Regions from separate parts of the Embleya sp. NPDC055664 genome, predicted to be linked through region 1. Evidence: riboswitches for the same ligand, from Rfam matches in the RefSeq annotation. Region 1 holds a riboswitch; the other holds the start of a gene.
The links. A riboswitch is a leader RNA that binds a small molecule or an ion and turns the genes downstream of it on or off. The one in region 1 is predicted to bind glycine.
Positions count from the first base shown of each region.

Region 1 (5,497 bases):
ACAGACCCCAGCGGTCGGTGTACAGCGAGGACGCGATCTCGGGGACCGGACAGATCTCGAACGAGCGGTCCCAGCCACTGAGACGCAGCTGTTCCTCGGACGTGAACGCCGGGGCGTAGCGCCAGCCGGCCACGTCCATGTTCCCGTACTGCGCGTCCGGACTGCCGGGTTGCCCCTGCCACAACAACATCCACACGGGCGCGCCGACGAGCGCTTGCAGCAGCCGCTCGTAGGCGTCGTAGCGCCCGGGGGCCACCTGGCTCAACGCCTGCTCGACCTGGTTCACGACGTCCTCCCCGAACCCCATGTTTTTCGACACCGATGCCGGCCGCGGCCGGACGGGCTCAGCGCTGGTCGGCCCGCAGATAGAACGGCTGGGTCCGCTCCAGCATCCAGTCCCCCACAGGATCCTGCGCCACGTCCAGAAGCACCACGTTGACCGGCCACGGGCACGCGGCGCGGCCGAGCGCGCGCTCCAGGGCGCCGATCGCGGCCAGCCGGTCCTCCTCCTGCCACCGGTCCAGTTCGACGCCGACGAACAGGACCGGCGGATCGGACTCGACCTCGCCCAGGCCGCGCCGGGCGCTGAGCACCACGGGGACGTGGATGAACTCGGCGGCGGCGGCGATCAGGAAGTCCATCGGCTCCTGGTCGGGCTCGTACAGCCGCACCCGTGCGCCGCGGTGGGCCGCGCCGGGCAGCCGGGCCAGCTCCAGCACACCCGGCGGCGGGATCGGGATGCCCGCCTCGCCGCCCGGGTTGACCACGATGCCGATGTGCGGCGGCAGCCCTCGGGCGAACTCGCGCATCGGCGCCACAGTGCCCGCCATCGGCCCCGCGAGCCGGCGGAACTGCTCCTCCGAGGAGAACACCGGCACATACGGCAGACCGTCGATCTCGGCGGTGGGCAGGGTCAGTTCGGTGTCGGCAGCGCTGCCCCCCTCGGGCAGCGGCACCCACACGTCCGCCTCGGCGAGCGCCTCGAACAGGGCCTCGGCCCGGGACGGGTCGCGCATCGCCGCGACGAGCGCGCTCTCCACGGGATTGGCCGGGAACGGCATGGTGGTGCTCCTCTTGGTGTCCGGCGCAGTTTACGACTTGTCCGCATCCCGCCGTCGGGACTGTCCGGGTAGGGGGTCTGCGAAAACGATCCGGCGCAGTTGCCGCGCGGCCGCGCGGTCGAGCAGTACGCACGAGGTGAAGCCGCCCGGAGCGGAGGCGAGGGCGGGTCCGGCGTCCAGCCACGGGGCGAGCCGGGCGAGCAGCGCGCGCCATTCCCGGTGGTGTCGGGCGAACACCGCGGTGGACACCCCGCGCCCGCGCGCACGTTGGCCGGAAAGCGCCTGATGGGCCGTGACGTCCAGGAGCAGCGCGTGGGCCGGGATGCCCCGCCGCCGGGCCGCGCGCACCAGTACCCGGCGCAGGATCGGATTGCGGCCGCTGTCGTGCACCACCACCGCGCCGGGGCCACGCAGCGCCCGGGCCACCTCGCCGTAGTGCGACAGCCGCACCAGCGGCCGGTAGACCCGGTACGGCAGCCGCCCCACCCGCACCGCCCAGCGGGCCCGGACCAGGTCGGCGTCCAGGACCGCGACCGCGGGCCCGGCGGCGACCACCCGGGCCAGGAGCGTGCTCTTGCCCGCGCCCGGCAGGCCGGTCACCACGAGCACGCACGAGGCCGGATAGGAGAGCATGTCCACCCGCCGGACCCCGTCCCGCTCCCCCGCCCGGTTCCGCTCCTCCCGCAGGTCGTGCACGGACCGGGGGATCAACATGCCGCCCGCCGCGGCGCCGGTATGCGCCCCCGCCGAATCCGTCTCCACGAATCCTCCCCTGATGTCCCGAACCCACGTGCCCTGCGCATGGTGTCGCACCGAGGGCGCGAGCGGGCGCCGGCGCTCCCCGGCCCCGGCGGGGGATTGACGACACGCGCTAGCATGCCGGGCACAACCTCATAACGGCCGTCGACCCCACGCGGAAGAGTCCTCGCCATCGAGCGGGGCGCCGAAGGAGCAACTCCTCCCCGGAATCTCTCAGGCACCGATACCGCATGGGTCAGGCACTTCTGGAAAGCAGACGCACCGTCGGTGCGGCTCACCCACGGTGCAAATCCCGGTCCGACGCGGCAGCGGCGGACGGGATGAAGCTCTCAGGTTCCGATGACAGAAGGGGAGGGCACCCCACTTTTCGACCGACTTTGGCCGAAAAGGGCTGAACGCCATGGCAGGGAGCCCCCTTTGTCCTCGAATTCGTTCTCGTACTCGTTCCGGTTCTTGATCCGGGGCCCGTCCCCGTTCCGGTACGGGCCGCAGCACCCGTCACCTCTCGTCGCACCTCGGGCCCGCGCCCGGGTCCGCGCCGTCCGGCATGCCCCGGACCGGTTCGCGCCCGCCGGGGGCTTCCGCCGGCGTCCCCTCGAAGGAGTCTTCGCATGACCACCGACCGCCGGACCCCGCTCGACGCCGTGCACGACGCGCTCGGGGCCACGATGACCGACTTCGCCGGGTGGCGGATGCCGCTGCGGTACGGGAGCGAGCGGGACGAGCACACCGCGGTGCGCACCACGGCCGGCCTGTTCGATCTCACCCACATGGGCGAGATCGAGGTCACCGGCCCGGAGGCCGCCCGCGCGCTCGACCACGCCCTGGTCGGTTTCGTCTCGAAGATCGGGATCGACCGCGCCCGGTACACGATGATCTGCACCGAGGAGGGCGGCATCGTCGACGACCTGATCGTGTACCGGCTCGGCGAAGAGCACTTCGTGGTGGTGGCCAACGCCTCCAACGCCGACGTGGTGGCGGGCAGCCTGAAGCACCGCGCGAGCGACTTCGACGCCACGGTGCGCGACGCGTCCGAGGAGTACACGCTGCTCGCCGTGCAGGGGCCCGCGTCGACCACGATCGTCGGTTCGCTGACCGACGCCGACCTGCCCGCGCTCAAGTACTACGCGATCCTGCGCACCGAGGTCGCGGGCGTACCCGTGCTGCTCGCCCGCACCGGCTACACCGGTGAGGACGGCTTCGAGCTGTTCGCCGCGCCCGGCGACGCGGTCGCGCTGTGGGACGCGCTGCTGGCCGCGGGCAAGCCGCACGGCCTGGTGCCGGCCGGCCTGTCCTGCCGGGACACGCTGCGCCTGGAGGCGGGCATGCCGCTGTACGGCCACGAGCTGACCCGGGACACCACGCCGTACGAGGCCAACCTGGGCCGGGTGGTCCGGCTGGACAAGCCCGAGGACTTCGTCGGCCGCGAGGCGCTGGCCGCGGCGGAGGCGGATGTGCGCCGCACGCTGGTCGGGCTGACCTCGCCGGGCAAGCGGGTTCCGCGCGCGGGCTACCCGGTGGTGGACGCGGACAGCGGCGAGCGGGTCGGCGAGGTCACCTCCGGCGCGCCGTCGCCGACGCTCGGCATGCCGATCGCGATGGCCTACGTGGCGACGGAGCGGGCCGAACCGGGCACCCGGCTGGCGGTGGACATCCGCGGCAAGGCCGAGCCGGTCGAGGTGGTGGCGCTGCCGTTCTACAAGCGCGGCTGAGCCGAACCCCTTCCTATATCACCGGAAAACGTCCCAAATCATCCTGAGGGACGGACTTACCTCATTCGAATGGAGAATGGACCCGTGCACGCACCCCAGCACCTGCGCTACAGCAAGGAACACGAGTGGCTCGACGAGGCGGCCTCCCCCGCCGTCGTGGGCATCACCCAGCACGCGGCCGAGGCGCTCGGCGACGTGGTGTTCGTCGAGCTTCCCGAGGTCGGCCGGGTGGTCGTCGCCGGTGAGCCGTGCGGCGAGCTGGAGTCCACGAAGTCGGTCAGCGACATGTACGCGCCGGTCTCCGGCGAGGTCGTCGAGATAAACGACGCCGTCGTCGAGGACCCGGCCCTGGTGAACTCCGACCCCTTCGGGGCGGGCTGGCTGTTCAAGGTGCGCATCGACGGCGAGGCCGAGGGCCTGCTGTCGGCCGACGAATACGCCGCGTTCTGCGGCGAATGATCGAGATCGACCCGATCGAGGAGCTGACAACCGTGACGATCCTGGACCGTCCCCTGGGCGAGGTGGACCCGCAGGTCGCCGCCGCCGTCGCCGACGAGCTGCACCGCCAGCAGAACACCCTGGAGATGATCGCCTCCGAGAACTTCGCCCCCGTGGCGGTGCTGGAGGCGCAGGGCTCCGTTCTCACCAACAAGTACGCCGAGGGCTACCCCGGCCGGCGCTACTACGGCGGCTGCGAGCACGTCGACGTGGTCGAGCAGCTCGCCATCGACCGGGTCAAGGAGCTGTTCGGCGCCGAGGCCGCCAACGTGCAGCCGCACTCGGGCGCGTCGGCCAACGCCGCCGCGATGTTCGCGCTGCTCTCCCCCGGCGACACGATCCTCGGCCTGGACCTGGCCCACGGCGGCCACCTCACCCACGGCATGCGGATCAACTTCTCCGGCAAGCTCTACAACGTGGTCGCCTACCACGTCGACGAGAAGACCCACCGCGTCGACATGGAGGAGGTCGAGCGGCTCGCCAAGGAGCACCGGCCGAAGCTGATCATCGCCGGCTGGTCGGCCTACCCCCGGCAGCTCGACTTCCCCGAGTTCCGCCGGATCGCCGACGAGGTCGGCGCGTTCCTGATGGTCGACATGGCGCACTTCGCCGGTCTGGTCGCCGCGGGCCTGCACCCCAGCCCCGTGCCGTACGCCGACGTGGTCACCACCACGACGCACAAAACCCTGGGCGGCCCGCGCGGCGGCGTGATCCTGTCCAAGGCGGAATACGCCAAGAAGATCAACTCGGCGGTCTTCCCGGGCCAGCAGGGCGGCCCCTTGGAGCACGTGATCGCGGGCAAGGCGGTGGCGTTCAAGGTCGCCGCCTCCGACGACTTCAAGGACCGCCAAAAGCGCACCCTGGAGGGCTCGGCCATCCTCGCCGAGCGGCTGACCCGCAAGGACGTCACCGACGTGGGCATCACCGTGCTCACCGGCGGCACCGACGTGCACCTGGTCCTGGTCGACCTGCGCGACTCGGAGCTGGACGGGCAGCAGGGCGAGGACCGCCTGCACTCGATCGGCATCACGGTCAACCGCAACGCGGTCCCGTTCGACCCGCGCCCGCCGATGGTCACCTCCGGCCTGCGGATCGGCACCCCGGCCCTGGCCACCCGCGGCTTCGGCAAGGCGGACTTCGAGGAGGTCGCCGACATCATCGCCGAGGCCCTGCTGCCCGACTTCGACGACACCCGCAAGGCCGCGCTCACCGCCCGGGTCACCACCCTGGCCGAAAAGCACCCGCTTTACCCGAACCTCTGATCCTGCGGATCGGGTTCGTCGACACGACGAAAACCGGGGCGCCGACTCGACATCCGCCGAGTCGGCGCCCCGTTTCGTCGTGGTCCCGCCGGGGCCGCCGCGGTCAGCGGCCGGAGAACTCGGGCTTTTCCTTGGCCACGAAGGCGCGCATGCCGGTGGCGCGGTCCTCGGTGGCGAACAGGGCGGTGAATTGGAGGCGTTCGAT
Region 1 covers NZ_JBSHGZ010000035.1:108,177-113,673, forward strand. The annotation lists gene ACWGR4_RS38100 (enhanced serine sensitivity protein SseB C-terminal domain-containing protein) at 1-286, opposite strand, end outside; gene ACWGR4_RS38105 (enhanced serine sensitivity protein SseB) at 345-1,061, opposite strand; gene ACWGR4_RS38110 (AAA family ATPase) at 1,092-1,823, opposite strand; glycine riboswitch at 1,966-2,059, shown strand; glycine riboswitch at 2,060-2,176, shown strand; gene gcvT (glycine cleavage system aminomethyltransferase GcvT) at 2,432-3,532, shown strand; gene gcvH (glycine cleavage system protein GcvH) at 3,617-3,991, shown strand; gene ACWGR4_RS38125 (serine hydroxymethyltransferase) at 3,988-5,292, shown strand; gene ACWGR4_RS38130 (enoyl-CoA hydratase/isomerase family protein) at 5,396-5,497, opposite strand, start outside.

Region 2 (5,497 bases), on a different contig from region 1:
AAGACCCGGGTGATCCTGGTCAGCGGCGACGGCGGCGGCAACCGCTACGACGAGACCGGGGTGATGCGGCGCTACCTCGTCGAGCGCGGAGTCCCGGACAAACGTGTCGTGAGCGACGATTCGGGATTCTCCACCTGGGAGTCCTGCGCCCGGGCGAAGCGGATCTACGGCATCGAGCGGATGATCGTGGTCACGCAGAGCTTCCATCTGCGGCGTGCGCTGGCGCTGTGCAAGGCCGCCGGCATCGATGCCTACGGTGTTCCGGACCGATCCCTGACGTGGGGCCACATCGGGCCCACCGTGTACGGAACCGGTCGTGAGGTGCTCGCCGCGATCAAGGCGACCGGAACGATCGTGTTCAAGCCGGACCCCCGGGTGACCGCCGGCCCCAGCGACGCGATCCGGCGCGCGCTGGAGGACTGACCGCCGGGACGACCGGCCGCCGCCCGGTGTCTCGCTTCGGCGCGTCCGAACGACCGTTCACCGAAGATGTCGGACCGGTGCGTCATGATTGCGCGGTGTGAGACAGGCGCCGGGCATCCTCCACCTCGACATGGACGCGTTCTACGCGTCGGTCGAGCAGGTCGCCAAGCCCAGCCTGGCCGGCAAGGCGGTCATCGTGGGCGGCATCGGCGCCCGGGGCGTGGTGGCCACGGCCTCCTACGAGGCCCGGGTCTTCGGCGTACGCTCCGCGATGTCCATCGGCGAGGCCCGTCGGCGCTGCCCCAACGCGGCCTTCCTCAGCCCCCGCTTCGGCCTGTACCGGCAGGTCAGCGACACCGTGATGGAGCTGCTGCACCGGCTGTCCCCGCTGGTCGAACCGCTCAGCCTGGACGAGGCGTTCATCGACCTGGACGCGGGCCCGCACGGCGACGCCCTGGACACCGCCCGGGTCACCGAGATCGCCGTGTGCCTGCGCGCCGACATCCACGCCGCCACCGGCCTGACCTGCTCGGTCGGCGCGGCGACCTCCAAACTGCTGGCCAAGATCGCCTCCGAGGCGGACAAGCCCGACGGGTTGTGCGTGGTGGTGCCCGGCACCGAACGGGCGATGCTCGACCCGCTCCCGGTGCGCGCGCTGCCCGGGGTCGGCCCGGCCACCGGCGACGTGCTGCGCCGGGCCGGCCTGGACACCGTTGCCGACCTGGCCGCGGTGGACGAGAGCGAACTGGTGCGCCTGCTGGGCCAGGCGCACGGACACGGCCTGCACGTCCTGGCCGCGGGCCTGGACGCGCGCCCGGTGGTGGCCGACCGGGACGCCAAGTCGGTGTCGGTCGAGGACACCTTCGCCACCGACCTGGTCGACCGTGAGCGGATCACCAGGGAGTTGGACCGGCTCTCGATCCGCTGCGTGGAGCGGTTGCGCGCGGCCGGCCGCTCCGGCCGCACCATCGTGTTGAAGCTGCGCCGCTACGACTTCAGCACGCTCACCCGCTCGGAGACGTTGCGCGGCCCCACCGACGACCCGGGCGTGGTGCGCGAGACGATCCGTCGCCTGGCCGCCCAGGTGGACGTCACGGGCGGGGTGCGGCTGCTCGGGGTGGGTGTCAGCGGCCTGGCCGACTTCGCCCAGCAGGACCTGTTCGGCGTCGCCGACACGCCGGCGGAGGGACCGGAGGACGACGACGCGGGGCGGACGGGGGAGGAGCCCGCCGAGGCCGGCCCCGAGCGGGTCTCCTGGTCCCCCGGCCAGGACGTGGTCCACGAGGACTTCGGCCCCGGCTGGGTCCAGGGCAGCGGCATCGGCCGCGTCACGGTGCGCTTCGAGGTCCCGGGCGGAAAACCGGGCCGGGTGCGTACGTTCGCCCTCGCCGACCCGGCGCTGCGACCGGGGGAGCCGCTGCCCCTGCCGGGCACGGGCGCCGCGGGCGACCGGCCCGCCGAGCCCGCCGACCCCGGCCCACCGCCCCCGTCACTCCCGTCGACCTGACAACCCGCACCCCTCCGGCCTGGCGTCCCGTCCGCATCCGATGCCACGCTGATACCGTTGAAGCCGCCCATTACGTTCGCGCGGGAGAGTCCTCGTGTCGTCCGCACGAGGCGCCGAAGGAGCAACTCCTCCCCGGAATCTCTCAGGCACCCGTACCGCGTGGTCGTGGGCACTCTGGAAAGCAGGATCCGCACGTGGCTCGCCGAGTCGGGTCGGATCCTCGCCGACGGTGCAAATCGCGTTCGTGGGACCGGCCCCGCCGGTGTTCCGGGCGGGGTGAAGCTCTCAGGTACCGATGACAGAGGGGGAGGCCGGTGGGCGCGCGACCCGCGTGTCCGTCCAGGAGCGATCCAGGAGGCCTTTCGCGATGACACCGCGCACCCCTGCCCCGACGCGTGCTCACGCCGTACTCCCCTCCGGCCCCGGCTCGTTGACCGGCCTGGAGGCCGCGTCGCCGTTCACCGGCCGGCACATCGGTCCGGACACCGACGAACAGGCGAAGATGCTCGCCGCGATCGGCTACGGGTCCCTGGACGAGCTGACCGACGCGGCGGTGCCCGCCGCGATCCGCGCGCTCGCGGGCTTCGAGTTGCCGGCCGCGCGCACCGAGGCCGAGGTGCTGGCCGAACTGCGCGAGCTGGCCTCCCGCAACACCGTGCTGACCTCGATGATCGGGCTCGGCTACCACGGCACCTTCACCCCGCCGGTGATCACCCGCAACGTGCTGGAGAACCCGGCCTGGTACACCGCCTACACGCCCTACCAGCCGGAGATCTCCCAGGGCCGGTTGGAGGCGCTGCTCAACTTCCAGACCGTGGTCACCGACCTGACCGGCCTGGACGTGGCCGGCGCCTCGCTGCTCGACGAGTCCACCGCCGCCGCCGAGGCGATGACGCTGGCCCGCCGGGCGGGCCGGGCCAAGAGCGACGTGTTCGTCGTGGACGCGGCCACGCTGCCGCAGACCATCGCCGTGGTGCGCACGCGCGCGCAGGCGCTGGGCATCGAGGTCGTGGTCGCCGACACCGCCGACGGGTTGCCCGAGGGCGGCTGCTTCGGGGTGCTGCTCCAGTACCCGGGCACCGACGGTCTGGTCCGCGACCTGACCCCGGTGATCGAGGCCGCGCACGCGCAGGGTGCCCTGGTGGCGGTCGCCGCCGACCTGCTCGCGCTCACCGTGCTGCGCGCGCCCGGCGCGATGGGCGCCGACATCGCGGTCGGCACCACCCAGCGGTTCGGGGTGCCGATGGCCTTCGGCGGCCCGCACGCGGGCTACCTGGCGGTCCGCGAGAAGCTGACCCGCAGCATGCCGGGCCGCCTGGTGGGGGTGTCGGTGGACGCCGACGGCGCGCCCGCGTACCGGCTCGCGCTGCAGACACGCGAGCAGCACATCCGCCGGGAGAAGGCGACCAGCAACATCTGCACCGCACAGGTGCTGCTCGCGGTGATGGCCGGGATGTACGCGGTCTACCACGGGCCGGACGGGCTCGCCTCGATCGCGCGCCGCACGCACCGCTACGCGGCGGTGCTGGCGGGCGGGCTGCGGGCCGGCGGCGTAGAGGTGGTGCACGGCGACTTCTTCGACACGGTCACCGCCCGGGTGCCCGGTCGGGCCGAGCAGGTGCTCGCCGCGGCCCGCGCGGCCGGCGTCAACCTGCGGCCGGTGGATGCGGACCACGTGGCGATCACGTGTGACGAGACCACGCTGCGGGCGCACGTCGAGGCGGTATGGGGTGCGTTCGGGGTGAGCGGCGACGTGGCCGCGCTCGACGCCGAGACCGCCGACGCGCTGCCCTCGGGGCTGCTGCGCGACACCGAGTTCCTGACCCACCCGGTCTTCCACACGCACCGCTCCGAGACCGACATGCTGCGCTACCTGCGCCGGCTCGCGGACAAGGACTACGCGCTGGACCGGGGCATGATCCCGCTCGGCTCGTGCACGATGAAGCTCAACGCCACGGTCGAGATGGAGCCGATCACCTGGCCCGAGTTCGCGAACATGCACCCCTTCGCGCCGGTCGACCAGGCGGCGGGCTACCTGGAGTTGATCGACGGGCTGGCCGACTCGCTGGCCCGGATCACCGGCTACGCCAAGGTCTCGCTCCAGCCCAACGCGGGCTCCCAGGGCGAACTCGCCGGGCTGCTGGCGGTCCGCGCTTACCACCACGCCAACGGCGACACCGCGCGCGACGTGTGCCTGATCCCCTCCTCCGCGCACGGCACCAACGCGGCCAGCGCGGTGATGGCGGGGATGCGCGTGGTGGTGGTCAAGACCGGTGAGAACGGCGACGTGGACCTGGCCGACCTGCACGCGAAGATCGAGCAGTACCGGGACACCCTCGCGGTGCTGATGGTGACCTACCCGTCCACGCACGGCGTGTTCGAGGAGGGCATCGAGCAGGTGTGCGCGGCGATCCACGAGGCCGGCGGCCAGGTGTACGTGGACGGGGCGAACCTGAACGCGCTGGTCGGCCTGGCCCAGCCCGGCGGCGCGATCGGCGCCGACGTGTCGCACCTGAACCTGCACAAGACCTTCTGCATCCCGCACGGCGGCGGCGGTCCCGGCGTCGGCCCGGTCGCGGTGCGCGCGCACCTGGCGCCGTACCTGCCCAACCACCCGCTCCAGCCCACCGCGGGCCCGGAGACGGGCGTGGGACCGATCTCGGCGGCCCCCTGGGGCTCCGCGGCGATCCTGCCGATCCCGTGGACCTACCTGCGCCTGATGGGCCCGGAGGGGCTCAAGGAGGCCACCCAGGTGGCCGTGCTCGGCGCCAACTACATCGCCAGGCGGCTCGCGCCGCACTTCCCGGTGCTCTACACCGGCCCGAACGACCTGGTCGCCCACGAGTGCATCATCGACCTGCGCGGGATCACCAAGGCCACCGGCGTCAGCGTGGACGACGTGGCCAAGCGGCTGATCGACTACGGGTTCCACGCGCCGACGATGTCCTTCCCGGTGCCGGGCACGCTGATGATCGAGCCGACCGAGAGCGAGAACCTGCACGAGATCGACCGGTTCTGCGACGCGATGATCGCGATCAAGGGCGAAATCGACCGGGTCGCCTCGGGTGACCTGCCGGCCGACGACAACCCGCTGGCGAACGCCCCGCACACCGCCGCGCTGCTGGCCGGCGAATGGGCGCACGCCTACACGCGCGAGGAGGCGGTGTTCCCCGCCGGCGTGGTGCCGGCCGAGAAGTACTGGCCGCCGGTGCGTCGGATCGACGGCGCCCAGGGCGACCGCAACCTGGTCTGCTCGTGCCCGCCGATCGAGGCGTACGGCGCCAACTGATCCGCAGCGCCCGCGCGGCCCGTCCCCGAGCCACCGCTCAGGGGCGGGCCGCGCCGTATGTCAGCAGCCGGGCCACCGAGGCGGCGAAGCCGGGCTTGGCGGCCAGGTCGCTGCCCAGGACGCCGAACATCAACGCGCCGCTGAGCGATTCGAACAGCAGATCCGCGTCCAGGTCCGGGCGGGCCTGACCACGCGCGATCGCGTCCGCGACGAAGGCCCGGAAGATTGCCCGGACCGGATCCATCCGGGCCACGAGCAGATCCTTCAGCTCGGGCTGG
Region 2 covers NZ_JBSHGZ010000033.1:99,942-105,438, forward strand. The annotation lists gene ACWGR4_RS37060 (SanA/YdcF family protein) at 1-423, shown strand, start outside; gene ACWGR4_RS37065 (DNA polymerase IV) at 521-1,930, shown strand; glycine riboswitch at 2,002-2,098, shown strand; gene gcvP (aminomethyl-transferring glycine dehydrogenase) at 2,298-5,219, shown strand; gene ACWGR4_RS37075 (TetR/AcrR family transcriptional regulator) at 5,257-5,497, opposite strand, start outside.
Region 2: linked by a shared signal. The riboswitch ahead of gcvP (aminomethyl-transferring glycine dehydrogenase) and the one ahead of gcvT (glycine cleavage system aminomethyltransferase GcvT) in region 1 are both predicted to bind glycine.